DNA from 3 places in the Mesorhizobium sp. B2-5-7 genome. Region 3 is predicted to be linked to each of the others. Evidence: predicted binding sites of a transcription regulator. Region 3 holds the regulator's gene; each other region holds the start of a gene.
The links. Region 3 encodes LexA, which represses DNA repair genes until DNA is damaged. Its sites were predicted from a motif close to TGTTCNNNNTGTGTTCNG; they were not measured.

Region 1 (9,984 bases), on a different contig from region 3:
GGGTTCATAGCGCAAGTGGTCGACTTCATCGGCCATCAGGCTCGAATCTGGCGACAAGGTCCGATCCGGCAGCGACAGCGTTCCCGTTGCCGGATAGCCTGCAAGTTTCAGGCTGACTGCCGGATCCGCGGTTGGGAAATCCAGTTGCAACGGGACCGGGCCGACGCCAACTGGAACATGGACCTCACGATTCTCGATGGCTTCGGCGGCGCCGGCAATGTGAATGCCGCGTTCCACCGCTTGCTGCTTCTGTTCGGACTCCAGCGAGGCTATAAGTTGCTTGCCCTCGGCACCCTCACCATTCTTGACCCGGAACACCAGGATGCCCTGGGATTCGCCGCCCCAATTGTCGCGCGTTGAATAGGCCAGCATGTCGACTTCTTCCTGGGCACCCACACCTTTGGGCACGTCCATTCGCAATCGCGGGAGATCCTTGCCGGCAATCGGCTCCCCCGCCGCAACCGGCTTCCCGTCCAGAATCAGATGCCCCAGCGCCGGCTGCCTGTCGATGCTGACGGTGACCGCACCGCCATCGACATCGACCGGCTCCGGCAGGTCGAGCGCGACAGGCCCGACGCCGGACGGCACGACCTTTTCCAAGACGGGCGGCAGTGCAGGCCGGTTGGCGCGACGCATGAGGACGACCTCGTCGATCAGCGATGAGTTTTCCCAAGGCACTTGCTTACCGGCCGTAGCCTCGACCACATCCCTGCGAACGGCTGCCATGACCGAGCGTATCTCCTGGTTCGGCGCCAGCGCGCGACGAGAGAAGGCGGAGGAGAAGGGGCTGAGGTCGCCATTTCCGTCATAAGCGACAGCACCGGGCTCGGTGGCGAAGGCTATAAGCGTGTTCAGCGAACTTTTCACCTGTGCAAGCCCGGTGTTGCCAGCAACGATCAGCTGGTCTCGCAACCAATAGTCCTTGCGCGGAAACGGATTGTTGCGGCAGGCATCGAGGATGATCACCTGGATCTTTGATTTCGTCCGCAACTGCTGCAGCACATCATCGAGCTTGACGGCCTGGACCTCAATGTCGGCCGCGTTCTTGAGCGACGCATCGACCGGGATCAGGAAATTTTCTCCGCCGATCTGAAAGCCGTGGCCGGAATAGTACACGATCGCCAGATCGGCACCGTCCGCCGCCGCGAGGTAGTTGCGGAACTGTTTTTCGAATTCGATCTTGGTGAGATCCTTGGCGACGAACACATCGAACCCGGCCAGACGAAAGGTGTTCGACACGTCCTCGGCATCCTTGTCCGGATTCTTGAGGGCCGGAATCTCGCGGTATTCGGAATTGCCGATGACAAGGGCCACCCTACGATCGGCACAAGCTTGGAATGCCGTGAAGCTGGTGAGCATCAGGGCCGCAATGAACGCAAAACATCGCAGCATGGCGCATCCTTAACTGCTCACGACCTGAAGGGTACAAGACACAGCTTGCGACAACCAGGTCTGTTAAAGACTTCACAATCTGCCCAAACGGCAAGGTCGCACCCGCGATGGATGGCAGGTGCTGTTCCCACACTCCTAAAATAACCCAGTGGCGTGGGTACCGCAATAAGCCGGGCGAATGCGAACCAGTCTGCGGCGTGATCGGACTGCAGGGCCTTGCTGTCGCCCGGTCAGCTATGTCGACAAAGCACCGGGCCGGTTGACACTATCTCGCCTCGGCCCGTTGCTTCGCGGGCGGAGCCCTCCCCGCTTTGGGAGCCATTTAGACCAGCCCAGGCTTCTCGCACGTCCTGTGTCCGTTTCCTCGCCTTCGCGGCCGAGACAATCCCGCCTTCGCGCCGATCAACGAGCGCACCGTCGCGAGCATCCGCCACAACTCGGGTCGGCGACCGGTCATCTGAAACTGCCCAAGCGATCTGGCGGGTGGCCAAACGATCCCTGTGCGCCGCTGCGCATCGCAGCCGCTGCCGATGCGTGCCCGTGGATGGCAGCGCGCTCGGGCTGCCAATTGGCAGGAGAAGCTATCAACGCGCCTGCTCTTGCGGGGAGGACTTCTTCCGGCACTCCTTGGCTGATTACGAGATGCACGAGCGGTCGCGCAGACGCACCGGCACTCGGGGCGGGGCTGCAGTTCGGCACAGCTCACCTGGCGCGTTGCTTCAAACCGTCCAAGGCCTGCTCGGGACACCCGCCCTGCCCTACCTCTTGACTCTTGATCCGTGTTGGAACAAATAGAGAACAAATTCCTATTCTGCTGAAGGTTCGATGAACGTGCGGCGACAACCCGCTATCGGTACATTGCGCGCGTCGATCGAGAAAATCGAAGGCCGGAGCCGACCTACTAAGTCGGTTCTTCCCTTCGGAATCCCCGATCTCGACAAGCGGCTCCCCGGGGGCGGGCTGGCGCTCGGTGCCCTTCATGAGATCGCCGGCGGCGGCACCGGTGCGATCGATGCCGCCGCCGCGGCCCTTTTCGCCGCGGGCATCGCCGCCCGTACCAGGGGCAAGGTTCTGTGGGTCATCACGCGCTCCGACCTCTTCGCGCCCGCTCTGGCGCAGGCAGGCTTGGCGCCCGACCGGGTCATCTATGCCGAAGCCGGTGACGATAAGACCATTCTTGCTTGCGTGGAGGAAGGCTTGCGGCACGGTGGGCTCGGCACCGTGGTCGGCGAAGTCGCCCGGCTCGACATGACGGCCTCCCGGCGGCTTCAGCTTTGTGCCGAAGAGACCGGCACCATCGGCATCGCCCTGCGGCGCTGGCGACGGCAGGCCGAGGCGGCTGATTTCGGGCAACCGACTGCGGCTGTGACCCGATGGCGCATCTCGGTGCTGCCTTCGGCTTCATTGCCGGTGCCCGGGGTCGGCCGTCACCGCTGGCTGGTCGAGCTTATCCGGGCGCGAGCTGGCGGAAGTGCGGATTTTGAACTGGAGGCCTGCGATGGCAAGGGTCGTCTCGCTCTTCCTTCCCAGCTGGTCGACCGACAGGCTGCGGCGCCTGGCTGGCGACGCCGCACCGCCCGCTGAGGCGCCGCTCGTGCTGACTGGCCTGCACGGGAGGCGGGAGGTGGTGCTAGCCGCGGACGCGGCGGCCTGGGCTGCGGGCGCGCGCGTCGGCATGCCTGCCACCAAAGCCCGTGTTCTTGTCCCCAAGCTGGTCGTTCGAGATCATGATGCTGCGGGTGACGCCGAGGCGCTCGGCCGGCTGGCCGTCTGGATGTTGCGGCGTTACGCCCCGATCGTCGCGGTCGACGTGCCGGACGGCATTGTCCTCGACACCACGGGCGCCGATCATCTGCACGGCGGCGAGGAAGCGATGCTCGCCCGCCTGGTTGACCGGCTGGCTACGTCCGGGTTCACCAGTCGGTCGGCGATCGCCGACACCTGGGGAGCAGCGCACGCGCTCGCGCGTCATGCGACCAGACCGGCAATCGTCGCCCCGCCGGGACACAGCGCCTCAGCGATCGCACAACTGCCGCTTTCGGCGCTGCGCCTGCCGGCTGATACGATCGAGGGCCTGCGCGTCCTCGGCTTCGAACGCATCGCTGATCTGCTTACGCAGCCGCGTGCGCCTTTGACGTTGCGGTTCGGCCCCCAGCTTGGGCGGCGGATCGATCAGGCACTTGGCGTCCTCAACGAGCCGATCGATCCGATACGCGGCGAGGAGCTGACCGAGGTCAGACGCAGCTTTGCCGAGCCGATTGGGGCGGCCGAGACCATAAAACGCTTCATCGGTGAGCTCGTCGCTGCCCTGCGCCAAGCGTTGGAAGCCAAGGGGCTTGGGGCCAGGCGTCTTGATCTCATCTGCCACCGCGTCGACAGCAGCGCCCAGGCCATTCGCGTCGGCACCGCCCTTCCCGTACGCGATGCCAAGCGCCTGACGCGGCTCTTGACCGACAAGGTCGAAACCATCGACCCCGGCTTCGGGATCGAGGTCATGACACTGACGGCGATACTTGCCGAGCCGCTTGCCGCCAAGCAGCTCATGACCTCGCTGGTCGACGATGCGGCACCGGACGTGTCGGACCTGATCGATGTGCTGGCCAACCGTGTCGGCGAGCGCTCGCTCTATCGCGCCGCGCCGGTCGCCACCGATGTTCCGGAGCGATCGGTGCGCCGCATTCCCGCAATGGCGCCGGACTCCGGCGCCACATGGCCGGGTGATTGGCCGCGCCCGGCCCGGCTCCTGCCCTCGCCCGAACCGATCGAGACCGTTGCGCTGTTGCCCGATCATCCACCGGTGTCCTTTACCTGGCGAGGCATCCGACGCCGTGTTCGCCGCGCCGATGGACCGGAACGCATTTTCGGCGAGTGGTGGCGTTGCGACGCGGAACTGGTGGCTGTGCGCGATTATTTCCGCGTCGAGGACGATGCCGGCGAGCGCTATTGGATCTTCCGCTCCGGCGATGGCGAGGACGCGGCCACCGGCTCGCATCGCTGGTTTTTGCATGGGGTGTTCGGATGACCGACCGCCACCGCTACGCGGAACTACAGGTCACCTCGCATTTCAGTTTTCTGCGTGGCGCCTCATCATGCGAGCAATTGTTTGCCCAGGCCGCGGTGGCCGGGATCGAGGCGATGGCAGTGGTCGACCGCAACTCGCTCGCCGGGATCGTGCGCGCCCACGAGGCCGCCAAGGCCACCGGCGTCCGCCTCGTCGTCGGCTGCCGGCTCGACCTCGCCGACGGCATGTCCGTCCTGGTCTATCCAACCAATCGAGCCGCTTATGCGCGGCTCTGCCGGCTGCTGTCCCTCGGCAAGAAACGCGGCGGCAAGGCCAAGTGCATCCTCGACTGGGCAGACCTCGTCGCCTATGGCGAAGGCCTACTCGCCGTGCTGGTTCCCGACGAGGCCGACGAGTGCTGTGGCCTGCGTCTGCGGCGGCTGCGCGACGTCTTCGGCGACGGCGCCTTTATGGCGCTGACCTTGCGCCGGCGGCCGAACGATCAGCTGAGGCTGCATGATCTGGACACCCTGGCAGATGATGTCGGTGTGGCGACTGTTGTCACCAACGATGTGCTCTTCCACGCACCGGACCGCCGGATCCTGCAGGACATCGTCACCTGCATCCGTTATAACGTCACCATCGATGAACTTGGACACCGACGCGAGCGCCACGCCGATCGCTATCTGAAGCCTCCGCAGGAGATGCACCGGCTGTTTGCGCGCTACCCGGAAGCGGTGGCTCGGACAGTGGAGATCGTGTCACGCTGCCGCTTCGATCTCGCCGAACTTGCCTATCAATATCCAGAGGAACGCAGCCACCCGACCCTGACGCCGCAGCAGACGCTGGAGAAGTTGACCTGGGAGGGCGCCGATGAACGCTATCCCGAAGGCGTGCCCGACAGCGTGCGAGCCTCGCTCAGGCACGAACTGCGGCTGATCCAAAAGCTGCGCTACGCGCCCTACTTCCTCACCGTGAACAGCATCGTGCGCTTTGCGCGATCGAAAGACATTCTGTGCCAGGGCCGGGGCTCGGCCGCTAACTCAGCGGTGTGCTACGTGCTCGGCATCACCAGCATCGATCCCGGCCGCAACGATCTGCTGTTCGAGCGCTTTGTCTCCGAGGAGCGACGCGAGCCGCCCGACATCGATGTCGACTTCGAGCACGAACGGCGCGAGATCGTCATGCAGTGGGTTTACGAAACCTACGGCCGCGACCATTCGGCGCTCTGCTCGACGGTGATCCGCTATCGCACCAAGGGAGCATTGCGCGACGTCGGCAAGGCGCTTGGGCTCACCGAGGATCTAATCAGAACCTTGTCCGGGCAGGTCTGGGGTTGGTCGCAGGAAGGTGTCGAGGCCAGGCATGTCGAGGCGCTCAACCTCAATCTCGGTGACCGACGCCTGCGCATGGCGCTTGATCTCGCCCGCCAGTTGATGGGCGCGCCGCGCCATCTGTCGCAGCATCCTGGTGGCTTCGTGTTGACCCGTGACCGACTTGACGAGCTGGTGCCGATCGAGCCCGCCGCAATGGATGATCGCCAGGTGATCGAATGGGACAAGGATGATATCGATGCGCTGAAATTCATGAAGGTCGATGTCCTGGCGCTGGGCATGTTGAGCTGCATGAAGCGCGGTTTCGATCTTCTTGCCCATCACAAGGGCATCAAGCTCGATTTGGCGACCATCCCCGCCGAGGATCCGCGCACCTATGCCATGATCCGCAAGGCGGACACCCTGGGCACCTTCCAGATCGAGAGCCGGGCGCAGATGTCGATGCTGCCGCGCCTCAAACCCCGCACCTTCTACGATCTCGTGGTCCAGGTCGCGATCGTGCGGCCCGGACCCATCCAGGGTGACATGGTCCATCCCTATCTTCGGCGCCGCCAAGGCTTGGAACCGGTCCATTATCCCAAGCCCGAACTCGAGAAAGTTCTGGGCAAGACGCTCGGTGTTCCCCTGTTCCAGGAGCAGGCGATGCGGGTGGCGATCGAATGCGCCGGCTTTACCCCCGGTGAAGCCGACATGCTGCGCAAATCAATGGCAACCTTCAAATTCACCGGCGGTGTGTCCTCCTTCAAGCAGAAGCTGATCCGCGGCATGGTCGACAAAGGTTATCAGCGGGCCTTTGCCGAAAGTACGTTCAAGCAGCTTGAGGGCTTCGGTTCCTACGGTTTTCCAGAAAGCCACGCAGCCTCCTTTGCCCTTATCGCCTATGCCAGCGCGTGGCTGAAATGCTGGCACCCAGATGTGTTTTGCGCGGCCCTCCTCAACGCCCAGCCAATGGGCTTTTACGCGCCTGCCCAGATCGTGCGCGATGCGATCGAGCACGGCGTCGAGGTTCGCCCCGTCTGCGCCAATTCCTCGCGATGGGACTGCGTGCTCGAGCCAACGGAAAATGATAGCCGCTTTGCCGTTCGCCTTGGACTTCGCATGACGCGCGGGCTCGCCAACGCGCATGGCGCCGCGATCGTTGCCGCGAGAGCCGATCGGCCCTTTGCTTCGATAGATGATTTCTGGCGGCGCGCCGGCGTGTCCTCAGTAGCACTTGTCCAGCTTGCCGATGCAGATGCATTCCGTCCGTCCCTGGGCCTGGCACGCCGCGAGGCGCTCTGGGCAATCAAGGCGCTGCGCGAGGAGCCGCTTCCTCTCTTCGCCGCCGCCTCCGCTCGCCAGGCGCGCGCCGATCCCGAAATCGAGGAGCCGGCCGTCTCGTTGCGGCCGATGACGGCAGGTGGCGAAGTGGTCGAAGACTATGGCCATGTCGGCCTGTCGCTGCGTGCCCACCCGGTATCCTTCCTGCGCGAAGATCTGCGCCGCCGGCGTCTGGTCACCTGCAGGGAAGCGATGGAGGCGCGCGATCGGGCCTGGCTCGAGGTTGCGGGCATCGTGCTGGTGCGTCAGCGCCCCGGCAGCGCCAAGGGGGTGATGTTCATCACGCTGGAGGACGAGACCGGCATTGCCAACCTGGTCATCTGGGTCAAGGTGTTCGAGCAGTATCGGCGCGTTGTGCTTTCAGCCGGCATGATCGCTGTGCGTGGCCGCATCCAGCGCGAGGGCGACGTCGTCCATCTCGTCGCGCAGCGGCTCACCGACCTGTCGGCCGACCTCGCCAGCGTCGGCCATCGCGAGGGCGCATTTCCGCTACCGCACGGGCGCGGCGACGAGTTCCATCATGGCAGTCCGACGCTCGATCCGCGCGGTCGTCCCGCCAGCATGCGCAGCCGCGATATCTATATCCCGGACCTGCATATCGACACGATTCGCGTGAAGCCTCGCGATTTCAAATGAAGTCCTCGCGTTTGGCCGCAAATCGCCAGCGCCGAGCAGGGCTCGTCAGTCGCTTCCTGGCCGAACCGTTTCAACGTGCAGCGTGCCTGCAGGCGACGGTTGAAGCAGCTCCGCTTCGCTCTTGGTAAGGTAGATCCAGTGCGCCCAGTCCTGCGGGCGCAACACGACGACCTGCCGGTCATGATAGGGCCCAACGTCTGGTCCCGGATCGGTCGTCAGCATCGTGAAGGCCGCTGGCGCTGTGCCCTGCCCTTCCCGCCAGGTGCCGGCGATGGCCATGAACGGCTCATCAGTCATTGTGAAGCGATGCTTGGCCTTGGGATATTTCTTGCCCGTGAACTCGAAGAAGGCCGAGGCCGGAATGAGGCAGCGATTGCTCTTGGCAAAGCTTCGACCTTCGGAGCGGAAGTTGAAAACCGGACCGCTGCGCGGGTTCGATGGCGGGAAGCTGAAATTCATGGGCACCAGCTCGATGCCGTTGCCCGCTGCGCGCATCACCGGGCCGACATCGTTGACCTTGATGTCGTCTGCCTGGGGGAGATCGCCTTCGCTCTGCTGGGTCGGTATCCCGAGTTCGAGCCTCTGCATCATCTTGCAGTATTCAGCCCAAAGAATGTGTTGCTCGTAGTCGTTGCACATAATGATTGATCCGGCTTTGCGTGATGACGATACGACCTTACATCCGTCCGGCAAACCTGATGCCACTCGTATCCTGCCACTGAAGTGTGGCCAAACCCACCACAGTTGACGCCATGGTTGGCGCCCGTGCTTCAGCCACCTGCTTGTACAGCACCATCGGCGGATGGCTGCCGCGTCGTCATCTCCCGTCTCTCGTCCCGCGGACCCTGGCGTAATGGCGCGAAGCCTTGGCGCGATTGCCGCAATCTCCCATGGAACACCAACGCCGGTTTTGTGCCCGGCTCCCGTCGACGAACAGCCAGCCGCAGCCTCGATCGTCCTGGCATTGCTTGACCCGCCCTGCCTGCGGGCCGGTCATGAGCTCAGCCGCGGAGACGGCGATCGGCGTGCAGAAAATGAACACGCCTGGTTCGGAAGCGTTCCAGCCGAATTTCCCGCCCTGCCATTCCAGCAAGGCCGCTGGCCTGTGTTGCAGAAAGCGATTGAACGCCTGGACGTGGTCATCAGCGGGTGGGATCTTTCTGATCTGTGCCACCAGGAGTTCATAGATCGTCTCGCGCAGCGCTATGGCGCTTCCATAAACGGCTTGGGCCCGTTGGAGGTGCCCTCCCCTCCCCGGCGTCAGTTCAGCAGGATCGTTGGAAATGCGCACGCCGTTTTCATCAAGCCAATCCAGCAGTGCGGCCGGCGTGGGAAGCCGCTCCTCGGCGGCTTGCCGCAAGCGCCAGGCAGCCGTGTTGACAAAGCGGATCGCCAGATCCTCTTTCGCGACATTGCCGGGCTGCCGCAATTTCAGGAGGTGCGGGGAACTCAAGCTCGATCTCCGAATTCTAACCTCATAAGAGGTTTTAAGCCAATGAAGCTCTCCAATGCAAGTTTTCTCGTGATTGCGGCCTTCGGCGCCATCTACTTTATCTGGGGGTCAACCTACCTGGCACTGGCGCTGGCGCTGCAATCACTGCCGCCGTTCCTGCTGATGGCGGCGCGCTGCCTGGTTGGCGGCCTGATCCTTTTCGTCGGTGCCGCCGCCTCCGGTGCGAAGGCCCCATCGAGAAAGTCCCTGCTCTATGGCATCGTATGCGGATTGCTGTTCTTCGTCGGATGCCACGGTATCCTTGCAAACGTTCAACAGCGGGTTCCAACGGGCCTGGCTGCAATTATGCTGGCGACCATTCCTTTGTGGATTGCTGCGCTGCAGACAGGCCTCAGACGCCCCAATCGTCCGAGCGCGCTGTCCTTGACCTTTCTCGCCCCAGGTGTGCTTGGAGTTGCGCTGATAGCCTGGGAAGAAGTTGCCGGCGGAATTGAGAAGGTGCACCTGATCGACATCTTCTTGCTGCTTGGTGCGTCCCTGTCCTGGAGCATCGGAACGGTGGTCTCCGAACAGTCTCCAACCTCCAGCAGCCCATTGGTGATGTCGATCGTCGAATTATGGGCCGGCGCTGCCGCATTGGCCATTGTCGGTGCCGCCGACGGTGAAGCGAGCCTTGTTCACCCCTCCTCCATCACGGCGTGGTCGATCGCTGGATGGGCATACCTCACCATCGCCGGAACGGTGATTGCCTTTGCTTCCTACATCTGGCTGCTCCGCAAAGTCACGCCGACCTTGGTAGCGACCTACACCTTCGTCAACCCCATCATCGCTGTGATGCTCGGCTGGGC
Region 2 (9,984 bases), on a different contig from region 3:
CTTCTTCCTGGTTCCGGTGGCCATTCCAGGGCTGCTGCACCTCTGGTCATGGCCCGGCGTGTGGCTGTCGGCAGCCGCCTGCGCCCTGGTCGCCTGGCCGATCTTCCTGCGGCGGACCTGAGCCTCCCGCCGCAAAACCGCCCGACTTCGAACCCACGACCTCTAGCCGACCGAGAAAACCTGACCGACCTCGTTAACGTCCCATCAAGGTTAATGCATCATTTTGCTCTCCAGTGGGGTCAGTTGCGTTCCTGGAGAGAGTTCCGTGCATCGACGTGTCTTGAAGCGGCTGATGGCCGCCGCCGGTGAGAAACGCAGCCTTGTGTCTCCGTTCATCATTGGTCTCGGTATCTGGATCGGCTTTCCGACCGTCGCTGCCTACCAAGACATGACCAGCCTCGTTTCCGGCCTTGAATCGCCGACCACGCGCTGGAATTCCTATGTCGAGAAATCCGTCGCCGGTTCGGTCCACGCCGCCGAGATGCCGTTCGTCGATTCCGACATCACCAGCTCGATCTCGGGTTCCGGTGTTCGCCTTCCCGGTGTCGGCGCCGTCTCGTTTCGCGGCAAGGGCGGCAAGGTCAGCGGGTCGCCCGACGAGGATCGCGTCGTGCGCGCCGACAAGAAGGGCCGCATCGTCCAGGTCTCTCCCGTGGCGCCACCGAAGAACTTCAATGCCGGCTCGATCTTCCAGCGGACCTCCTCGCTGATGCGGCCGAGCATGGACGGCGACCTGAAAATGGCCTTCGCCAAGCCGCGGATCAAAGGCAAGGAAATCCAGATCGCCGCGGCATTCCATGCGCGTGAGGACAAGAAGCCGGATCCCGGCGTGCCGGCCATGCTTGCGGCCCTGGTCAACAACGACCATCCCGATGTGCTGGCGACCGCCTATGCGCAATCCGCGCCGGACTATGCCAAGGCCTCGCCCTTTGAAGCCCTGCTTCAGGATGAAGAGCCCAACAGCGGCCGCTTCATTCCGCCGATGGCCAAGGGCGACCATTCATGGATCCAGAATCCGCTTCCGGCCAGCGTCTTCTCCAAGCCGGAGCAGAAGTGCCTGGCCAACGGCATTTATTTCGAGGCCCGCGGCGAAGCCGTGCGCGGTCAGGCCGCCGTCGCCCAGGTGATCCTCAACCGGGTCCGCAACCCCGCCTATCCCAATTCGATCTGCGGCGTCGTCTACCAGAACGACAGCTGGTTCAACCGCTGCCAGTTCTCCTTCGCCTGCGACGGCAGGAAGAAGCGCATCGACAATCCGGTCGCCTACAAGACCGCTCAGGATGTCGGCATGGCCGTCACCGCTGGCAAGATCTTCATTCCGGAAGTGGGATCGTCGACCCACTACTATGCCAATTACGTCCATCCCGGCTGGGCCCGCACGATGCAGAAGATGACCAAGATCGGCCTGCATATCTTCTACCGGACCTATGGTGGTGGCTGGAGCTGAACGGTCCGCCGCCCGCCCGTCTTTTCGCACGGTCGCACGGTCGATCGGAGAGACATTGTCGGGGGGATTCGCGCGGCGCATCCCGCCGATCGCAAAGGGCACGATGTCGCACCTTTATAACCCTTTGATTTTATTAGCTAAAATACACAGCGCGGAACTTCCCTCCGTGGCTTGACGGGCGCAAACCCTCTAACTATGTTGCCGGCGACTTTAGAAGCGGACGGACGGTGACGGTCTGCCCGGGCAGGGGGGTTGCGATGGCCGAGAAAAACAGGCCAGACGGAACCGGAGAAACCGGCCGCGGCAAGCAGCATGACCCCGAAATCCGCGACGACGATCTTGAGCGACGTCGGCGTGAACTTGGAGCATCGCTTGCGACAAGGCTGCCGAACCGGCTCGAGGGGAAAGACGACGCGAAACCAGTGACCGGATACGGTCAGGCGATCAAGCTATCCAGCGAGTTTATCGCCGGGGTGGTGGTAGGCGCCGGCATCGGCTGGATCATCGACCGTATGGCGGGGACATCGCCGTGGGGTCTGATCATTTTCCTGCTGCTTGGTTTTGGCGCCGGCGTGCTCAATGTCATGCGTTCAGCTGGCGTTGTGGCGGAATTCGGACAGGGCGATAAATCGCGTCCTGACCGAGACGACAGCAAATAGCCGCCCTGGCGCGGCAATGGTAATTTAGCCGTGCGCGGCATTGACGGGGTTTGAACGTGGCAGCTGACAAGGTCGATCCGATCCACCAGTTCCATATCATCAAGCTGGTTCCGATCGAGATCGGCGGCTATGATCTGTCCTTCACCAATTCCGCGCTGTTCATGGTCGCGACCGTGGTCATTGCCGCGGCCTTCCTGTACCTGACGACGTCGAGCCGCAGCCTGGTTCCCGGCCGGCTGCAGTCGGTCTCCGAAATGGCCTATGAATTCGTCGGCAACATGCTGCGCGATGCCGCCGGCACGCAGGGCATGAAATTCTTCCCCTTCGTGTTCTCGCTGTTCATGTTCGTGCTGGTCGCCAATCTGCTCGGCCTGTTCCCGTATTTCTTCACCATCACCAGCCACATCATCGTCACCTTCGGTTTGGCCATCATGGTGATTGGCACCGTGATCGTCTATGGATTCATGAAGCATGGCCTTGGCTTCCTGAAGCTGTTCGTGCCGAAGGGCGTGCCCCTCCTGATGATGGTGCTTGTCGTTCCGATCGAGGTGATTTCCTTCGTGTCGCGCCCGGTCAGCCTCTCGGTTCGTCTGTTCGCAAACATGCTCGCCGGCCACATCACGCTGAAGGTTTTTTCGGGATTTGTGGTCAGCCTCAGTGCGCTGGGTGCGCTCGGCATTGCGGGATCGATCCTGCCGCTAGCCATGGCGGTGGCGTTGACGGCGCTCGAATTGCTGGTGGCGCTGTTGCAGGCCTATGTCTTTGCGGTGCTGACCTGCATGTATCTCAACGACGCCCTCCATCCTTCGCACTAATCAGGTTTCCGGCACGACGCCGGATGGAATAGCAACGGAATTTTCAGATCCAAAGGAGTTGAACAAATGGACGCAGAAGCAGCAAAGTACATCGGCGCCGGCATCGCTTGCCTGGGCATGGGTGGCGCGGGCATTGGCCTGGGCAACATCTTCGGCAGCTACCTCTCGGGCGCGCTGCGCAATCCGTCGGCCGCCGACGGCCAGTTCGGCCGCCTGATTTTCGGCTTCGCCGTGACCGAAGCTCTGGGCATCTTCTCGCTTCTCATTGCGCTGCTGGCCCTGTTCGGCTGAGTACTGAGAAGATTGGACAGGTCGGCCGCGCAAGCGGCGGGCCTGATATCTGGGGATAGTCCATGTTCGTGACATCTGCCTTCGCGCAAGAGTCCGCGCCATCAGCCGACACCAGCCACGCTGCGACCGGAGGAGACACGCATTCCGGCACCAGCGTGCCTGCCGAAGCGCACGGCACGTTTCCGCCATTCAATCCGGAGACGTTTCCGTCGCAGCTTCTGTGGCTGGCGATCACGTTCGGGCTGTTCTACCTGTTCCTGAAGCGGGTCGTGATGCCGCGCGTCGGCGGCATCATCGATGTCCGCAACGACCGCATCAGCCAGGATCTCGACCAGGCGGCCAAGTTGAAGGGCGAGGCCGACGCCGCCGTTGCCGCTTACGAACAGGAACTGGCGGAAGCCAAGAAGAACGCGAACTCGATCGGCCAGCAGGCCAGCGATGCGGCGAAGGCGGAAGCCGACACCGCGCGCAAGAAGATCGAGGCCGCGCTCGATGAGAAGCTTGGCGAGGCCGAGGCACGCATTTCTTCCATCAAGGCCAATGCCATGAAGGAAGTCGGCAGCATCGCCGAGGATACCGCTTCGGCGATCGTCGAGGCACTCGTTGGCGGCAAGGCCAGCAAGGCCGAGATCGCGGCCGCGGTCAAATCCGTGGCCCGGTGAGGAGCGCATCATGGACGCTACATCTCTCGCAACGCTCTGGGCCACGATTGCCCTGATCATCTTCCTGGCCATCGCCATCTACATCAAGGTGCCCGGCATGATCGCCAAGGCGCTCGACGCCCGCGCCGCCAGGATCAGCAGTGAGCTCGACGAGGCCCGCAAGCTGCGCGACGAAGCCCAGCAACTGCTCGGCCAATACAAGAAGAAGCGCAAGGAAGCCGAGCAGGAGGCCGCCGACATTGTAGCGGCCGCCAAGCGTGAGGCCGAACTGCTGGCTGCCGACGCCCACAAGAAGACCGAGGACTACGTTGCCAGGCGCACCGCGCTTGCCGAGCAGAAGATCGGCCAAGCCGAGCGTGACGCGGTTGCCGAAGTGCGGGCCAGCGCCGTCGATATAGCCGTCGAGGCGGCACGCGCATTGCTCGCCGCCAAGGTTGACGCCAAGGCCGGAGCCGACCTGTTCAGGTCCGCGCTGCAGGATGTGAAGGCCAAGCTGAACTGAGCGTTCTTCAGTCGCTGACACGAAGCCGCCCGGGCAACCTGGCGGCTTTTTTGTTTGGGAGAAAGCGGCGCGTCAAAGCGGCCAATCTCCGCCCTCGTGGGGAAGATCGGAATTGCCACTGCCGTCGCCTTACTCCAGCCCGGCCAAGCTCTCTTCCTCAACCACTTCAGTCCCGCCCAGCCGGAACGGCGCAAACGAGGTGCGATGCAGCCGAGCCACTGGCCCATGCGCCTCGATCGCCGTGCGGTGCCGGACCGTGGCGTAGCCCATATGGACTTCGAAGCCGTAGCGGCCGTGATGGTTGCCGCAGCCGCGCATCATGCGGTCGCGCATGACCTTGGCGACGATCGAGGCTGCGGCGATCGATTGGGAGCGCTGGTCGCCCTTGATCAGCGCGCGCCCCTCGCAGGGCAATCCCGGCGGCACGTCGCGCCCATCCGCGAGCGCGAGCTTAGCCTGCACCGGCAGCCCGACCAGTGCGCGGCGCATCGCTTCGAGGCTCGCCTTGAGGATGTTGGTGCCATCAATGCCCTCGGCGCTGATCGACGCCATCGAGACGCCGAGAGCGGAGCCGATGATGTGCAGGAACAGCGCTTCGCGCTGCAGGTGGCTAAGCCGCTTGGAATCGTCGAGACCCTCGGGAATATTGGCGGGGTCGAGCACCACTGCCGCCGCGACCACGGGACCCGCGAGCGGGCCGCGGCCGGCTTCGTCCATCCCGGCGACCGGCCACAAACCATCGGCCATCGCCTTCGTCTCGAAGGAGAAATCGGGTTTCTCGACGATTTCGAAGAGAGGCGGAGAATCAGAACGCGCGCGAGCCATGTTGCGGCGAGGTTCGCATCGGCTCCGATTCTCCGCAAGTCCCTCCGGGTCGGGTGGGGCGCCGGACCGGGAGGGCACCGTCTGCAGGCCGGGGCAGGCCGGACGGGATTTCTTTGCCACGGCGGCAATGAACAGCCGAGGCGATTTTCGGTTCAGAGCAGCATCAACTGCTCCTGGTCCTTGCCGGCAGCGACGAACTGGTCGGTCCGCAGCGTACGCCGCTCGGCATTAAGGCCGAGCCGCTTTGCGGTGATTTCGAAGCGCCGGCCGATCTGCCAGGCATAGGGTCCGGCGCCCTTCATGCGCTTGCCCCATTCCGAATCGTAGTCCTTGCCGTCGCGCATCGAACGGACCAGCGACATGACGTGGCGATAGCGGTCGGGATAGTGGCGCAGCAGCCAGTCCTTGAAGATCGGGCTGACCTCCAGCGGCAGGCGCAGCACCACATAGCCGGCTTCGCGCGCCCCGGCATGGTGCGCCGAGTCGAGGATGCGTTCCATCTCCTGGTCGGTCAGGCCCGGAATGATCGGCGCCACCATCACCGAAGCGGGGATACCGGCATCCGAAAGCTGCCTGATCGCCTCCAGCCGCTTGGTCGGCGTCGATGCCCGAGGTTCCATCGTCCTGGCCAGCATGCGGTCAAGCGTCGTCACCGACAGCGCCACCTTGGCCAAGCCCCGCTCCGCCATGCGCGACAGAATGTCGATGTCGCGCACGACCAGGGCTGACTTGGTGACGATGCCGACCGGGTGGCCGCGCGCCTCCAGCACTTCGAGGATTTCGCGCATGATCCGGTACTGCTTCTCGATCGGCTGGTAGGGATCGGTGTTGGTGCCGATGGCGATGGTGCGCGGCTGGTAGCCATCCTTTGACAATTCCTTGTCGAGCAGGCGTGCCGCGTCGGGCTTAGCGAACAGCTTGGATTCGAAGTCCAGGCCCGGCGACAGGCCCATGAACGAGTGTGTCGGCCGCGCGAAGCAATAGACGCAACCGTGTTCGCAGCCGCGATAGGGATTGATCGACCGGTCGAAGGAGATGTCGGGCGATTCGTTGCGGGTGATGATGGTGCGCGGCTTTTCCACCTGCACCTCGGTCTTGAAGGGAGGAAGTTCCTCCAGCGAACTCCAGCCGTCGTCGAAGACATGCCGGCTGACAGGTTCGAACCGGCCGGACGGATTGATGCCTGCCGACCGGCCGCGGTTGCGGTCCGGACGGACCCGCATGCCGCTCTGCTCGATCATTGCATTGGCCATTTCGGCTCGTCCTGCTCCGAAGGCTGCAATGTCGGCTCGCATGATCGGTTCCATCTTCGCCCGCTCCCATGGACTGTCCATGTTGTGTCGAATCGCTCTGTTCATGAAATTATTCCTATTTTATCGATGAGAACAAATCAAGAACTTTCTATGGTGCGCTGCAAAAACTGGCGCCGACCAACGCTTTCCGCTATTCGGCTAATCATGCTCAGTGTTCTGATTGAAACGCACAATGACGAGGAGGGGCTCGCCCGTACGCTGGCGACGCTGATTGGCGGCGCGGTCGAGGGCGTGGTGCGTGAGGTTGTCGTCTGCGACACGGGCTCCAGTGACCAGACCCATCGCGTCGCCGAGCATGCCGGCTGCCACTATGTGGGGAGCGGGGGCATCGCCGCCGGCATCCGCCAGGCCAAGGGTGACTGGCTGCTGTTTCTCGAACCGGGTGCGAGGCTGGTGGAGGGCTGGATCGACGCCGTCGTCGCCCATACGGCCAGGCAGACAATAGCGGCCCGGTTCTCGCGGGCGCGGGGCAGCCGTCCACCGTTCCTGGCCCGGGTCTTTTCGGCAAACCGCGCGCTCGCCGACGGACTGGTGATCAGCAAGCGACAGGCGGCATCGCTGTCCAAGAATGCCGGCAGCGCCGAGGCCTTAGCGCGCGGGCTGGCGACCAGACGGCTCGACGCCGAAATCTGGCCAGCGCAGCCGAAGCAGCAGCACCGCTCTGGGGGGTGATTTTTGCAACGGCTCTGCGTGGCGTTGCTTACGACGCCGATTTGCCGCGCCGCAGATGTTCGTCCAGGCGCGGCATGATCTCGACGAAGTTACAGGGCATGTGCCGGTAATCGAGCTGTGGCTCGAGGATGCCGTCCCAGGCGTCCTTGCAGGCGCCGGGCGATCCCGGCAGCACGAAGACGAAGGTGGCGTTGACGACACCGCCGGTCGCCCGGCTCTGGATAGTCGAGGTGCCGATCTTGTCATAGGAAATGCGGTGGAACACTTCCGAAAATCCGTCCATGCGCTTTTCGAAGATCGGCTCCAGCGCCTCGGGCGTCACATCGCGTCCGGTAAAACCGGTACCGCCGGTGGTGATCACGACGTCGATGGCCTTGTCCCGCGACCACGCCAGAACGGCGTCGCGGATTTTTTCGCGGTCGTCGGTGACGATATCGCGGGCGGCCAGGATGTGGCCGGCCTTGGTAATGCGATCGGCCAGTGTCTGGCCAGATTTGTCGTCGGCCAGGCTGCGTGTGTCGGAAACAGTCAGCACCGCGATGCGCACCGGAATGAAGGCACGGCTCTCGTCAATTCTGGCCATCTCGCCCAGCCTCCGACGCCATGCTGCGCGTTGCCGCGACGAACCAGTCGGGCTGGCGGTCGCGGATCTCGGCCGCCGCGCGCTTGGCGACATTGCCGGTCTCGAACAGGCCGAAGCACGTCGCGCCCGATCCGGACATTCGTGAAAAGCCCGATCCGGCCTTATCAAGCCATGAAAGCGCCCTGCCTATGGCGGGCTGCATCGCAAGGGCTGGCCGCTCAAGATCGTTGCGGGTGATTTCCAGCCAGTTGCGCAGGCTGTGAAAATCGATGCTGCGCGGCAGCGGCGGCAGCGGCTCATTATCGCGACGGGAGAGTGCGGCGAAGATTTCCGTCGTCGAGACCGGCACGCCCGGGTTGACCAGCACGAGACCCAGTGCTGAAAAATCCGGCACCATCGACAGTTCCTCACCGATGCCGCGCGCGACCAGCGGCTTTGCCGCCAGGCACATCGGCACATCGGCGCCAAGCGAAAGACCGATCCGCGCCAGTTCGGCGCTATCGAGCTCCAGCCCCCAGCTCTCGGTCAGCCCGCGCAGCACGGCCGCCGCGTCGCTCGACCCTCCGCCCACGCCGGATGCGACCGGAAGGTTCTTTTCGAGCCTGATGCTTACCGGCGGCGTGCTCCGAACGCCGGCGGCCTGCCGCAGGGCGTCGCGGCCCTTCAGCACAAGATTGCCGCCATCGAGCGGTACGTCCGCCGCATAGCGGCCGGACACGCTGAACTCATCGGCGTCGGCCGGCGCGATCTCGATCCTGTCGCCAAAGCGCGTGAACACAGCCAGGCTTTCGATGAGATGATAGCCGTCGGCGCGCCTGCCGGTGACGTGCAAAGCTAGGTTTATCTTGGCGGGTGCGGCCCATGTCCGGACACGCTGACCCGATTCCGCAGTCTCGATTGCGAGTGAAATGAGGGTCAGTCCTTGGCCAGCCGGTATTCGCCGGTCTGCGGATCCTTGACCAGCGTTCCCATCGCGCCGTTGGCCGCCTGTTTTTCGGTGCGCCGCACCTTGGCCGTCACGCGTTCAGCCTCGCGCACGAAGGTGCGGTAACCGAAATAGGCGGCGACGCCGACGACGGCGAAAAAAATGAGCTGCGGCATGTCAAACTCCTACCACGCTGGGCCGGTAAGACCGGCCGGTCGGGTCTTTCGGGCAACCATGCTAGACGCTTTCATGGCTTTTTCAAAGCCCGAAGCGCGCCCACGATGCGCGCTCTTCCGCCGCATTGATGACGCCGCTGGCGGCAGCCGCCGCGATATCGGGCGCCGAAAAGCCCTTGCTCGAGCCGAACAGGCCAAAGCGGCCGAACAAACCGCGCGGCGCCGCCACCAGCCTGAGCTGGGTCTTCGGCCCGAAGCGGGTCTTCAGCACCGTGCGCATGTCGCCCAGCGCATCGACGAGGCCGAGCTCCAGGCCTCGCTTGCCGGTCCAGAACAGCCCGGTGAACAGGTCCGGATCGTCCGCCAGCTTCGTACCGCGGCGCTCCTTGACCAGATCGATGAAGGTCTCGTGCACTTCGAGCTGCAGCACCTTGAGCCGCTCGACGTCTTCCTTCTTCTCGGGCTTGAACGGATCGAGCACCGCCTTGTTCTGGCCGGCGGTGTGGACACGGCGCTCGATGCCGATCTTCTTCATCAGTTCCGGGAAACCGAACGAGGCCGACACCACGCCGATCGATCCGACGATGGACGACGGATCGGCGAAGATCTCATCGCCGGCGACCGCGATCATGTAGCCGCCGGACGCCGCGACATCCTCGACGAAGACCAGGACCTTTTTATTCTTCTCGATCGCAAGGTCGCGGATGCGCTTGAAGATCAGCCGCGACTGCACCGGCGAGCCGCCCGGCGAATTGATCGAGATCGCGACCGCCGGCGCCTCGAAGGAAAACGCCTTTTCGATCAGTCCGGCGGTGGAAGCAAGCGACAGGCTCGGCCGGAACTGGCCTCCGCCGGCCATGATGGTGCCGTGCAGTCGGATGACCGGAACGGTGACGACGGAGGAGCGCCAGGACTTCGGCAGCAGGCGGTTGAAAAGACGTTTCACGATGGCGTGGTCTCCGGCGATGGTTGCAGGCATGTAGGGATTTCCCGGCCAACGGCAATGTGTAGGCCGCCAACAGCTCAGTCTCCGAACAGCGAGGCGAGCCCGTTGGTGATCATTTCGCTGCGCTCGTCGGGGCCGTTGCCCGATCGCGCGTGAAGCATCAGGGGC
Region 3 (9,984 bases):
TCACCAGTCGCGGCAAGCGGCACTATGCGGTGCCATCGCTCAAGGGCGGCGATGGCGACGATGCCGATGACGAAGGCTGAGACAGCCGCGGCTGGTCTTGATCTCCCGCCTGGTGCCAGGGTCGGCATCATCGCCGGCGGCGGCAGCCTTCCGGTCGAAGTCGCTGCCGGTTTGGCCGGACAGGGTCATCCGCCCTTCGTCGTGCTCATGGACGGTGAGGCCGACCGCCTGGCTGAATTGTGCCGTTACGAGCATGAGACCCTTGCCCTGGAGGCGATAGGATCGCTCATTCCGCTGCTCAAGCGTAACCGGATTACGCATCTGGTGCTTGCCGGCGAGATTAAGCGCAGGCCAAGGCTGACACAGATGCGCCCAAGCCTCAGCCTGCTCGCTGTGATACCCGTCGTCGTCATGGCGTTGGCGCGCGGCGACGACGGACTGCTCAAGGTGGTGGCGCGCGGGCTCGAGGCCCGGGGGATAAAGGTCGTGGGCGCCCACGAGATCGTGCCGAACCTTGTCGCCGCCGAAGGGGTGTTGACCAGGGCCACGCCTCGGAAGTCGGACTGGCGGGACATCGATGCAGGTTTTGCCGCGGCAAAAGCTATCGGGGCGCTGGATATCGGCCAGGCGGCGATCGCGGTCGGTGGCCGGACCATCGCGCTTGAAGGTATCGAGGGCACGGCCGGATTGCTGGACCGCGCCAGGCTGCTGCGCGGCCACGGCCGTATCGCCGGCAAGACGCGCGGCGTGCTGGTCAAATGCGCCAAGCCTGGCCAGGAGCTGCGCGCGGATCTTCCTTCCATGGGGCCCCAGACGGTAGAAGCAGCGCATGCGGCCGGGCTTGCCGGCATTGCCGTCGAGGCGGGACGCTCCCTGATCCTCGAAGGTCCCGCAACCCTCTCGCGTGCCAATGACCTTGGGCTGTTCATTGTCGGCCTGGCCGCAACGGAGTCAGGTCATGGCTGACAGGGCGCTGAAGATCGCGATCGTCGCGGGCGAGGAGTCAGGCGATCTGCTTGGCGCCGACATTGTCCAGTCGCTGCGACAAATAACGGGGCGCGAGGTGCAACTCGTCGGCCTCGGTGGCCGCCACCTGCAGGCGCTTGGGCTGGTTTCGCCGTTCGACGCCAGCGAGGTCGCGCTGATGGGGTTCAGCGCCGTCCTGCGTGACCTGCCGCGCCTGATGCGGCGGATCGGTCAGCTGGCGGGGCTGGTTGCGGATGCCAAGCCGGACTGCCTCGTCACCATCGACAGCCCCGATTTTTCGCTGCGCGTCGCCAAAAAGGTGCGCGCCGCCAACCCGACGATCCCGATCGTCCACTATGTCTGCCCGAGCGTCTGGGCATGGCGGCCGGGCAGGGCGGTGGCGATGAAGCCGTATGTCGATCACATCCTGTGCATCCTGCCGTTCGAAGTGAAGGAGCTCGATCGGCTGGGTGGCCCGCCCGGCACCTATGTCGGCCATCGCCTGACGCATGATCCCGGCGTGCTGTCGGCCGCCAGGGCGCAGGCCCAGCCGCGTGATCTTTCACCAGACCGCGTGAAGACGCTGCTTGTCCTGCCCGGCTCGCGGCGCGGCGAGGTGCGGCGGCTGCTCGAGCCGTTCGGTGAGACCGTGTCGATGCTGCGGGCACGCGGGCATCGGCTTCGGCTGATGTTGCCGACGGTGCCGCATGTCGCGGACACCGTACGATCCGCGGTCACGCGCTGGGATGAAAAACCCGAGATTATCCTGGAACCGGAGCGCAAATGGCAGGCCTTCGGCAAGGCCGACGCGGCGTTGATCGCGTCCGGCACCGTCTCCCTGGAACTGGCACTGTCGGGCGTGCCGATGATCTCTTGCTACCGGCTCGATCCTGTCGCACGCGCCGTGGCGCGGTATTTCGTTTCCGTCTGGTCGGCGCTGCTGCCCAACCTGATCTCGGATCGCACACTGATCCCGGAGTTCTACGACGAATACGTCAGGCCGAACAATCTGGCACGCCAGCTGGAAGCGCTGTTGGCCGACAGTGGCATGCGCGCCTGGCAGAAAGACGGGTTCGCCGAGATTTCACGGCGCATGGCAACGGACAAACCGTCCGGTGAGATCGCGGCGCAGGTGGTGATGGGGTGTATCAAGAGAGTGAGTAGGCAGTAGTGAGTGGTGAATAGTGAGTAGTGAGTAGTGAGTAGTGAGTGGTGGTTAGTGAGTTAGAAAACTCTCCAACCTCACTACTCACTACTCACTAACCGCTACTCACTATCCACTACTCACTTGTCTCAGCGCTTGGCGATCGGCACGTAGTCGCGCTCCGGCGCGCCGGTATAGAGCTGGCGCGGACGGCCGATCTTCTGGCGTGGATCCTCGATCATTTCCTTCCACTGGGCGATCCAGCCGACCGTGCGGGCAACCGCGAACAGCACGGTGAACATGGTGGTGGGGAAGCCCAGCGCCTTCAGCGTGATGCCGGAATAGAAGTCGACGTTCGGGTAGAGTTTCTTCTCGATGAAATAGGGATCGGTCAGCGCGATCTTTTCCAGTTCCATCGCGATGTCGAGCAGCGGATCGTCCTTGATGCCGAGTTCGCCCAGAACCTCATGCGCCGTCTTCTGCATGATCTTGGCACGCGGATCGTAGTTCTTGTAGACGCGGTGGCCAAAGCCCATCAGGCGGAACGGATCGTTCTTGTCCTTGGCGCGGGCGATGAATTCCGGGATGTGATCGACATGCCCGATCTCGCCCAGCATGTTGAGCGCCGCTTCGTTGGCGCCGCCATGGGCCGGGCCCCACAGGCAAGCAATCCCGGCGGCGATGCAGGCGAACGGGTTGGCGCCCGAGGAACCGGCGAGGCGAACGGTCGAGGTCGAAGCGTTCTGCTCATGATCGGCATGCAGGATGAAGATACGCTCCATGGCGCGCGCCAGCACCGGGTTGATCTTGTACTCCTCGCACGGCACGGCAAAGCACATGTGCAGGAAGTTTGCCGCGAAACCGAGATCGTTCTTCGGATAAATAAAGGGCTGGCCGATGTGGTACTTGTAGGCCATGGCCGCGATCGTCGGCATTTTGGCGATCAGGCGCATGGAGGCAACCATGCGCTGGTACGGGTCGGAGATGTCGGTCGAGTCATGATAGAAGGCCGACAGCGCGCCAACCACGCCGCACATCACCGCCATCGGGTGCGCGTCGCGGCGGAAGCCGGTGAAAAAGCGCGACATCTGCTCGTGCACCATTGTGTGGCGCGTTACGCGGTAGTCGAAATCGTCCTTCTGCGCCTTGGTCGGCAATTCGCCGTAGAGCAGGAGGTAGCAGACTTCGAGGAAGTCGCCATGTTCGGCCAGCTGGTCGATCGGATAGCCCCGATGCAGGAGGATGCCGGCGTCGCCATCGATGAAGGTGATTTCCGACTCGCAGCTTGCCGTCGAGGTAAAGCCGGGGTCATAGGTGAAGGCGCCGGTGGTGCTGTAGAGCGAGGCGATGTCGATGACGTCAGGTCCGACCGAGCCGCTTCGCACCTTGAATTCGTGAGTCTTGCCGGCGAATTCCAGCGTTGCCGTGGCCTCTTGGCCGCCCACATCCAGTTTTTTCGCAGCTTCGGTCATTGCAAACTCCTTCTTGTTTCCTCATGCCGGCAAAGGCAAATTCCGCAGAGCGACACGTCGAAATCACCGCAATGCGCGTATTCGCCACCGCATTCTAGGAGGTGCGTGCCAGATTGGGCCAAGGCCTAATGTTGCACTGCGAAACCCGCCTTTCAATGCCAATCTTCTTGGGCCAGTTTGCTCCTAATCGATTTGATCCGCTACGCGCGCCAGGCTTTCCTCACGCCCCAGAACGGCAAGCACGTCGAATACGCCCGGTGACGTGCTCTTGCCGGTCAACGCAGCCCGCAACGGCTGGGCCACGGCGCCAAGCTTGTGCCCGCCAGCCAGCGCAAAGTCGCGGATCGCGGCCTCGGCCGTGGCCGCCGTCCAGTCGCCTGACAGCGACTTCAAAGCTTCGTGAGCGCCACGCAGGATCTTGCGCGCGTCGTCATTGAGCAGGAGTGCCGCCTTGTCGTCGATCGGCAGCGGCCGCGCGGCAAACAGGAAGGCGGCGCCGTCGACAAGCTCGACCAGCGTCTTGGCGCGCTCCTTCAGGCCCGGAAGTGCTGCCAGCAGCTGCGCCTTGTTCTTCTCGTTGAGCCGCGCCGCCATCGCCGGGCCGCCCTCCAGATAGGGCAAGGTGGCGATAAAGATATCGAACAGCTCGGTGTCGGCCATACGTCGCATATGCGCGCCGTTGATCGCTTCCAGCTTGGCGAAGTCGAAGCGCGCCGCGCCCTTGTTGACGTCGCCAATGTCGAACCATGAGACCATGTCCTCGATCGACATGATCTCGTCGTCGCCATGGCTCCAGCCGAGCCGCGCAAGATAATTGAGCAGCGCCTCCGGCAGATAGCCCATGGCGCGATAGGCTTCGACGCCGAGCGCGCCATGGCGCTTCGACAGCTTGGCGCCGTCGGCGCCGTGGATCAGCGGGATATGCGACATCGACGGCACGTCCCAGCCCATGGCGTTGTAGATCACGGTCTGGCGGGCGGCGTTGGTCAGGTGATCGTCGCCACGGATGATGTGGGTGACGCCCATGTCGTGATCGTCGACGACGACGGCATGCATGTAGGTCGGGTTGCCGTCCGAACGCAGGATGATGAAGTCGTCGAGATCCTTGTTGGGGAAGCGCACGTCTCCCTGGACCCGGTCCTGCACCACCGTCTCGCCCTCGGCCGGTGCCTTGATGCGGATGGCGCCCCTGACGCCGGACGGCGCCTCCGACGGGTCGCGGTCACGCCAATGGCCGTTATAGCGTGGCGGTAGGCCCTTGGCGCGTGCAGCTTCGCGCATTGCCTCGAGCTCGGCTGAAGTCTCGTAGCTGTAATAGGCCTTGCCCAGGCGCACCAGCTCCTCGGCCACCTCGCGATGGCGCGGCGCGCGTTCGAATTGGGAGACCGCGTCACCGTCCCACGAAAGGCCAAGCCAGGTCAGGCCATCGAGAATGGCCGATGTGGCCGCATCGGTCGAACGCTCGCGATCGGTGTCCTCGATGCGCAGCAGCATCGTGCCGCCGGTATGCTTTGCATAGAGCCAGTTGAAGAGCGCCGTGCGCGCGCCGCCGATGTGCAGATAGCCGGTCGGCGAGGGGGCAAAACGGGTGATGACCTTGTCGGGCATGGAACTCTCGGAAAACGTCTGAAGCTGGGTGCGGAGCGTGCGGACTTTCGCGCGTTGCGCGTTCATGTAGCATAGGACGTCGAGGGTGCAAGGGGCAGACCCGATGACTGGACGAGGCCGGGGCTCGGATCGGGGCGAGGATGCCGCTATCGGCGTCAGCGAGCGATCCCTGTTTGCGGCGCCTGCGACGATCCCACTGCCATCTCCGCTCGTGGCTGCACCCGAAACCAGGTCGCTGCAGGCAGGTGGGCAGGCGCCGGCGCCGGCTCCTGCCGCGGGCAGGATCGTGCGCGTGCGCCGGCAAATCGGCCTGGTATCCTTGCCTCGCCTGCGCCATGGCGTGGCCCGGGCGGCGGAGCTTGAACTCGACCGGGGCATCGCGTTCCTGCTGGTGCCGGTCTGTCTGGCCGTTGGGGCGATCGCCTATTTCTCGCTGGCGTCCGAGCCCGACTTTGCAAAGCCCGTCGCGGTCGTGGTGCTGATGGCGGTCTGTGCCTTCGTCTCGCGTTCCTGGCCCAAAACCCATCTGTGTCTCATGGCAGTGCTGTTGTGCGCGCTGGGCCTGCTCGCGGCGAAGGTCGAAACATGGCGAGCCGGAACCCGGATGCTGGGTTCGGAAATCTCCACGCAACTGACCGGCCGCGTGGTCTCGATCGAGGAGATGGAGAGCGGCCGCATCCGGCTGACCATGGACGTGATTTCGACCGCCCGGCCGAAACTGCGCTATGCGCCGGAGAGGGTCCGGCTTTCCGCACGCAAGATACCGCCGGGAATGACCGCCGGCTCGCTCATCACAGGCTACGCCAAACTGTTGCCGCCGACCGGCCCGGTGCGGCCGGACAGCTACGACTTCTCTTTCGACAGCTATTTCGCCGGCATCGGCGGCAGCGGCTTCTTTCTCGGCAATCCAACGGTTGTTTCCGCCGACGACGGTGAGATGCCGCTATCGGCTCGCCTTTTTTCAGGCATCGAAAATGCCCGCGAAGCCATCGCCGACCACATCAGGGGCAGCGTCGGCGGCGCTGAAGGCGAGATCGCGGCGGCGCTGATCGTCGGCGTGCGCGCCGGCATACCCGATGAAATCAATGAAGCGATGCGGCGTACCGGCATCTATCACATCATCTCTATTTCGGGACTGCATATGGCGCTTGTGGCCGGCACCATCATGGGTCTGCTGCGTGGTGCCTTCGCGCTGTTTCCAGACTTTTCCGCGCGCCGGCCGGTGAAGAAATACGCGGCCGCCGCCGCACTGTTCTCGATCGCGGCCTATCTCATCATTTCCGGTGTCGTCGTTGCCGCCGAACGCAGCTTCATCATGCTGGCGGTGATGCTGATTGCCGTCTTCTTCGATCGCGCTGCGCTGACCATGCGCAATCTGGGGATCTCGGCGATCGCCGTCATCCTGGTCTCGCCTCACGAGGTCGTCGGCCCGAGCTTTCAGATGTCGTTCGCCGCGACCGCGGCCCTGGTTGGCGCTTATGCCGGCTGGGCCGATCACCGTGCGGGAAAGACGCGGCCACCGCCGCGAAAGCGATCGCTGCCCGGGTTCCTGACGCGAAAATTCCTGCTGGCGACAGGAGGATTGGCCATGACGTCCATTATCGCCGGCAGCGCCACGGCGTTGTTTGCCATCTGGCATTTCCAGCGGGTATCGCCGCTCAGCCTGTTCGCCAATCTGGCCGTGATGCCTATCGTGTCGGTCGTGATGTTCCTGGCCGTCGCCAGCGCGCTGTTGATGCCATTCGGACTGGATTGGCCGGCTCTCTACCTCATGGGCAAGGGCCTGACAGCAATGATCGCCGTGTCGGCGTGGATATCGGAGCGCTCTCCGGTCGATGGAGTCGGGCTGATTTCGCAGCAATCCGTGCTGCTGGTCACCGTCGCGCTGGTTATCGCGACGATGGCGACGACATGGCTGCGGCTCGCGGCGCTGCCATTCGCGCTCGCCGGCCTGTTGACTGTGTCGCACACACGCGCGCCCGATGTGCTGATCTCGGAAGATGCGCGGCTGGTCGCGCTGCCGATCGGCAATGGCGAACTGGCCGTCAACCGGGAACGTCCGAACGAATTCGCAACCGACAACTGGAAGCGCGCCCTGATCTCCGAAACAATCGTCAAACCGGAAATGTTCGACACGACAGACAGGCAATTCGATGTTGCCAGTCCCACCGACCTGCCGCCGGGATCGCCCTTCTACTGCCGCGAAGGCCTGTGCCTTGCCAGGCACCCTTCCGGCGCGATCATTGCCTATGTCGAGGACCGCAAGACCACCTGGAAAGCCTGCGCTTTCGCCGACCTGATCATCGTCAATGACGCAACCGCCTATGACGCCTGCCACAATCCACTGGTTCTCGTCGTCACCAAACGGCAGCTCGCCCGCAAGGGAAGCGCTGCCGTCTTCTTCAATTCCCAGTCGGCCACGACCCGGGCCGCGATCGCATTTGCCGTCGACGGACCATACCGGCCCTGGCACGAACAGCGAAAATTCTCACGCGAGGCGAGGGGGCTGCCGCCGTACAAAAAACCCGACAAGCCCGATAACAAGCCGGTTCAGTAGCGCCTGATCAACCCGACCAGCTTGCCTTGTACCTTGACCCTGTCCGGCCCGAAAATGCGCGTTTCGTAGGCTGGATTGGCGGCCTCGAGCGCGATCGAAGCGCCTTTGCGGCGGAACCGCTTCAGTGTCGCTTCCTCTTCGTCGACCAGTGCCACGATAATTTCGCCCGGGCTTGCCGTGTCGGCATTGCGGATAATGACCGTGTCTCCATCGAAGATACCAGCCTCGATCATCGAGTCGCCCTTGACCTCCAACGCATAGTGCTCGCCGCCCATGATCATGTCTGGCGGCACCGAGATCGAATGCGTCTGATGCTGGATGGCATCGATCGGCACACCGGCGGCGATACGGCCCATGACCGGGATGGACACGGCTGAAACCGCGTCGTCGTCGTTGCCGGCCGCGGGCAGGCGCGAAGGCGCAGCGGCCGGCCTGATCTGGCGTCCGAGACTGCCTTGGCCAAGGCTGCCTTGGATGACGCTTGGCGAGAACTTCTTTGCCGCATTGAGGCCCGGCGCGATCGAGTCCGGCAGCCGCAGCACTTCCAGCGCGCGCGCCCGATTGGGTAGCCGGCGAATGAAGCCGCGCTCCTCCAGGGCCGTGATCAGGCGATGGATCCCCGACTTGGAGGCAAGATCGAGTGCTTCCTTCATCTCGTCGAAGGAAGGCGGTATCCCGCTTTCCTTGAGCCGTTCGTGGATGAACATCAGCAGTTCATGTTGCTTGCGTGTCAGCATGGCGGCCCCCAAGACATTGAACGAAAGGTTGAACCAGAATCGAAAAACAAACCCAGAACAAACCCTATCTGTTCCAGTTGTGTTCTGCAACCGTTTAAAGTTTAATGAATTTGTTAAGGGGTCTGAAGTTTTTTGCCCGCGACGGCGGGCGGCAACCAGTCCTTTCCGCCGTCGGCAGGCGCATTGAAATCGTTTTGGTTAATGGCCTGTGGCCCATCCGCCGACGAGGCTTTGGCATCAGTTAGTTGGAAGGCTTCTCCTCGGAGGGACGTATAATTCGCGGAGCCATTATTCGCGGAACGAAACGAAACCAAAATGCCAACGATTGCTAGCTTCGGGCGGCCATGGATCGGGGCGTTCGGCGCACTCCGGCCAGCGCGTTCGAATAGGCGTCGCGGAAGCGCTGAAGTTATCCCGAACCCGCCTTCAAGCTGCCGGCGCGAGCGGCGTATCTGGTAGCGCCGCTGTCTTCGCTGTGGACATAGACGTGCAGTGTGTAGCCGATATGCGCCGTCATCAGCGCCTTGGCCCGCTCGACGTCACGGTCGAGCGCCGCTTCCATGATCGCGGTATGGTGTTCGATCGCAATCGCTTCGCGTAGCGCTTCGATTGCCTCTTCATAGCCATCCTTGAGGCCGGCCGCGGCCCGCAGTGTCGGCGCCAGACCAAGAAAGCGATGATGCCGGCGCAGCTGATCCGAGATCGTCGAGCGGAACCGCAACAGCCAGTCGCATGTGGCGGCGCTCAGCAGCGCCGCATGGAAAGCCTCGTGGTTCTCGTCCCATCTGTCGACGGCCGCGTCCGAGGGATCGTCGACCGCCGTCTTGCAACGCGAGAGCCGGTAGTGGGCGGTGACCACGGCATCCTCCCACTCCCTGCCGCCTTTTTCCATCGATTCGAGGAACAGGGGTATCTCGACCACCATCCTGGCGCGTGCCAGATCCTCCAGCTCGGCCCGCGACACCGGAGCCACGGCAAAACCACGATTGCTGATTGCGGTGACCAGGCGTTCGGCCTCGAGCCGCGACAGGGCTTCGCGCAACGGTGTCCAGCCGACGCCATAGGTGCCGCGCAGCGCACTCAGTTTGAGCGGGGCGCCGGGCATGAGGCGCGTGGTCAGGATGTCGCGCCGCAACAGCTGATAGGCGGCTTCCGTTTTTGTGGAACTCGTTTCATTCAGCATGGTGATCAATCCGTCGTCTGGCGAAAAGTATATATGATAGTGCGTCACAGCAACAATTATATATAATGTTTGACACAGACCAGCGGACTCACCATGATCGCCGTAGTAGCCGCGTTTCCAAGCGGCCCTGATCAAATCTGGGAGGAAATGATGTTGAAGTCGAAATCCGCTTGGTTGTCGGGTTTGGCGCTGGCAGGCGCATTGATGGTCAGCGCCGGCAGTGCCGCGGCCGATCAGATCCGTATCGGCATTGCCAATTTCGGCGAGCATCCGCAATTGAACGCCGCCATAGCCGGCTTCAAGAAGGCGCTGACGGA

Region 1: a site for LexA is predicted at 2,176-2,193, ahead of FJ543_RS23820 (damage-inducible protein). Genes of this name have one in related genera too.
Region 2: a site for LexA is predicted at 6,583-6,600, ahead of FJ543_RS25760 (PA0069 family radical SAM protein). Genes of this name have one in related genera too.

Annotation. Positions count from the first base shown of each region.
Region 1 is NZ_VFUO01000005.1:579,007-588,990, forward strand. It holds gene FJ543_RS23815 (caspase family protein) at 1-1,392, opposite strand, end outside; gene FJ543_RS23820 (damage-inducible protein) at 2,218-2,976, shown strand; gene FJ543_RS23825 (DNA polymerase Y family protein) at 2,891-4,414, shown strand; gene FJ543_RS23830 (error-prone DNA polymerase) at 4,411-7,683, shown strand; gene FJ543_RS23835 (SOS response-associated peptidase family protein) at 7,729-8,322, opposite strand; gene FJ543_RS23840 (ABATE domain-containing protein) at 8,501-9,136, opposite strand; gene FJ543_RS23845 (EamA family transporter) at 9,179-9,984, shown strand, end outside.
Region 2 is NZ_VFUO01000006.1:376,103-386,086, forward strand. It holds gene FJ543_RS25720 (MFS transporter) at 1-121, shown strand, start outside; gene FJ543_RS25725 (cell wall hydrolase) at 266-1,447, shown strand; gene FJ543_RS25730 (AtpZ/AtpI family protein) at 1,705-2,106, shown strand; gene FJ543_RS25735 (F0F1 ATP synthase subunit A) at 2,163-2,921, shown strand; gene FJ543_RS25740 (F0F1 ATP synthase subunit C) at 2,988-3,212, shown strand; gene FJ543_RS25745 (F0F1 ATP synthase subunit B) at 3,275-3,874, shown strand; gene FJ543_RS25750 (F0F1 ATP synthase subunit B) at 3,885-4,376, shown strand; gene FJ543_RS25755 (ribonuclease HII) at 4,506-5,201, opposite strand; gene FJ543_RS25760 (PA0069 family radical SAM protein) at 5,354-6,508, opposite strand; gene FJ543_RS25765 (glycosyltransferase) at 6,659-7,186, shown strand; gene moaB (molybdenum cofactor biosynthesis protein B) at 7,215-7,769, opposite strand; gene FJ543_RS25775 (4-(cytidine 5'-diphospho)-2-C-methyl-D-erythritol kinase) at 7,756-8,667, opposite strand; gene FJ543_RS25780 (membrane protein) at 8,685-8,870, opposite strand; gene FJ543_RS25785 (S49 family peptidase) at 8,953-9,816, opposite strand; gene FJ543_RS25790 (methyltransferase) at 9,894-9,984, opposite strand, start outside.
Region 3 is NZ_VFUO01000001.1:777,378-787,361, forward strand. It holds gene lpxA (acyl-ACP--UDP-N-acetylglucosamine O-acyltransferase) at 1-80, shown strand, start outside; gene FJ543_RS03770 (LpxI family protein) at 52-966, shown strand; gene lpxB (lipid-A-disaccharide synthase) at 959-2,137, shown strand; gene gltA (citrate synthase) at 2,260-3,582, opposite strand; gene gltX (glutamate--tRNA ligase) at 3,766-5,190, opposite strand; gene FJ543_RS03790 (ComEC/Rec2 family competence protein) at 5,294-7,747, shown strand; gene lexA (transcriptional repressor LexA) at 7,741-8,484, opposite strand; gene FJ543_RS03800 (GntR family transcriptional regulator) at 8,894-9,667, opposite strand; gene FJ543_RS03805 (ABC transporter substrate-binding protein) at 9,818-9,984, shown strand, end outside.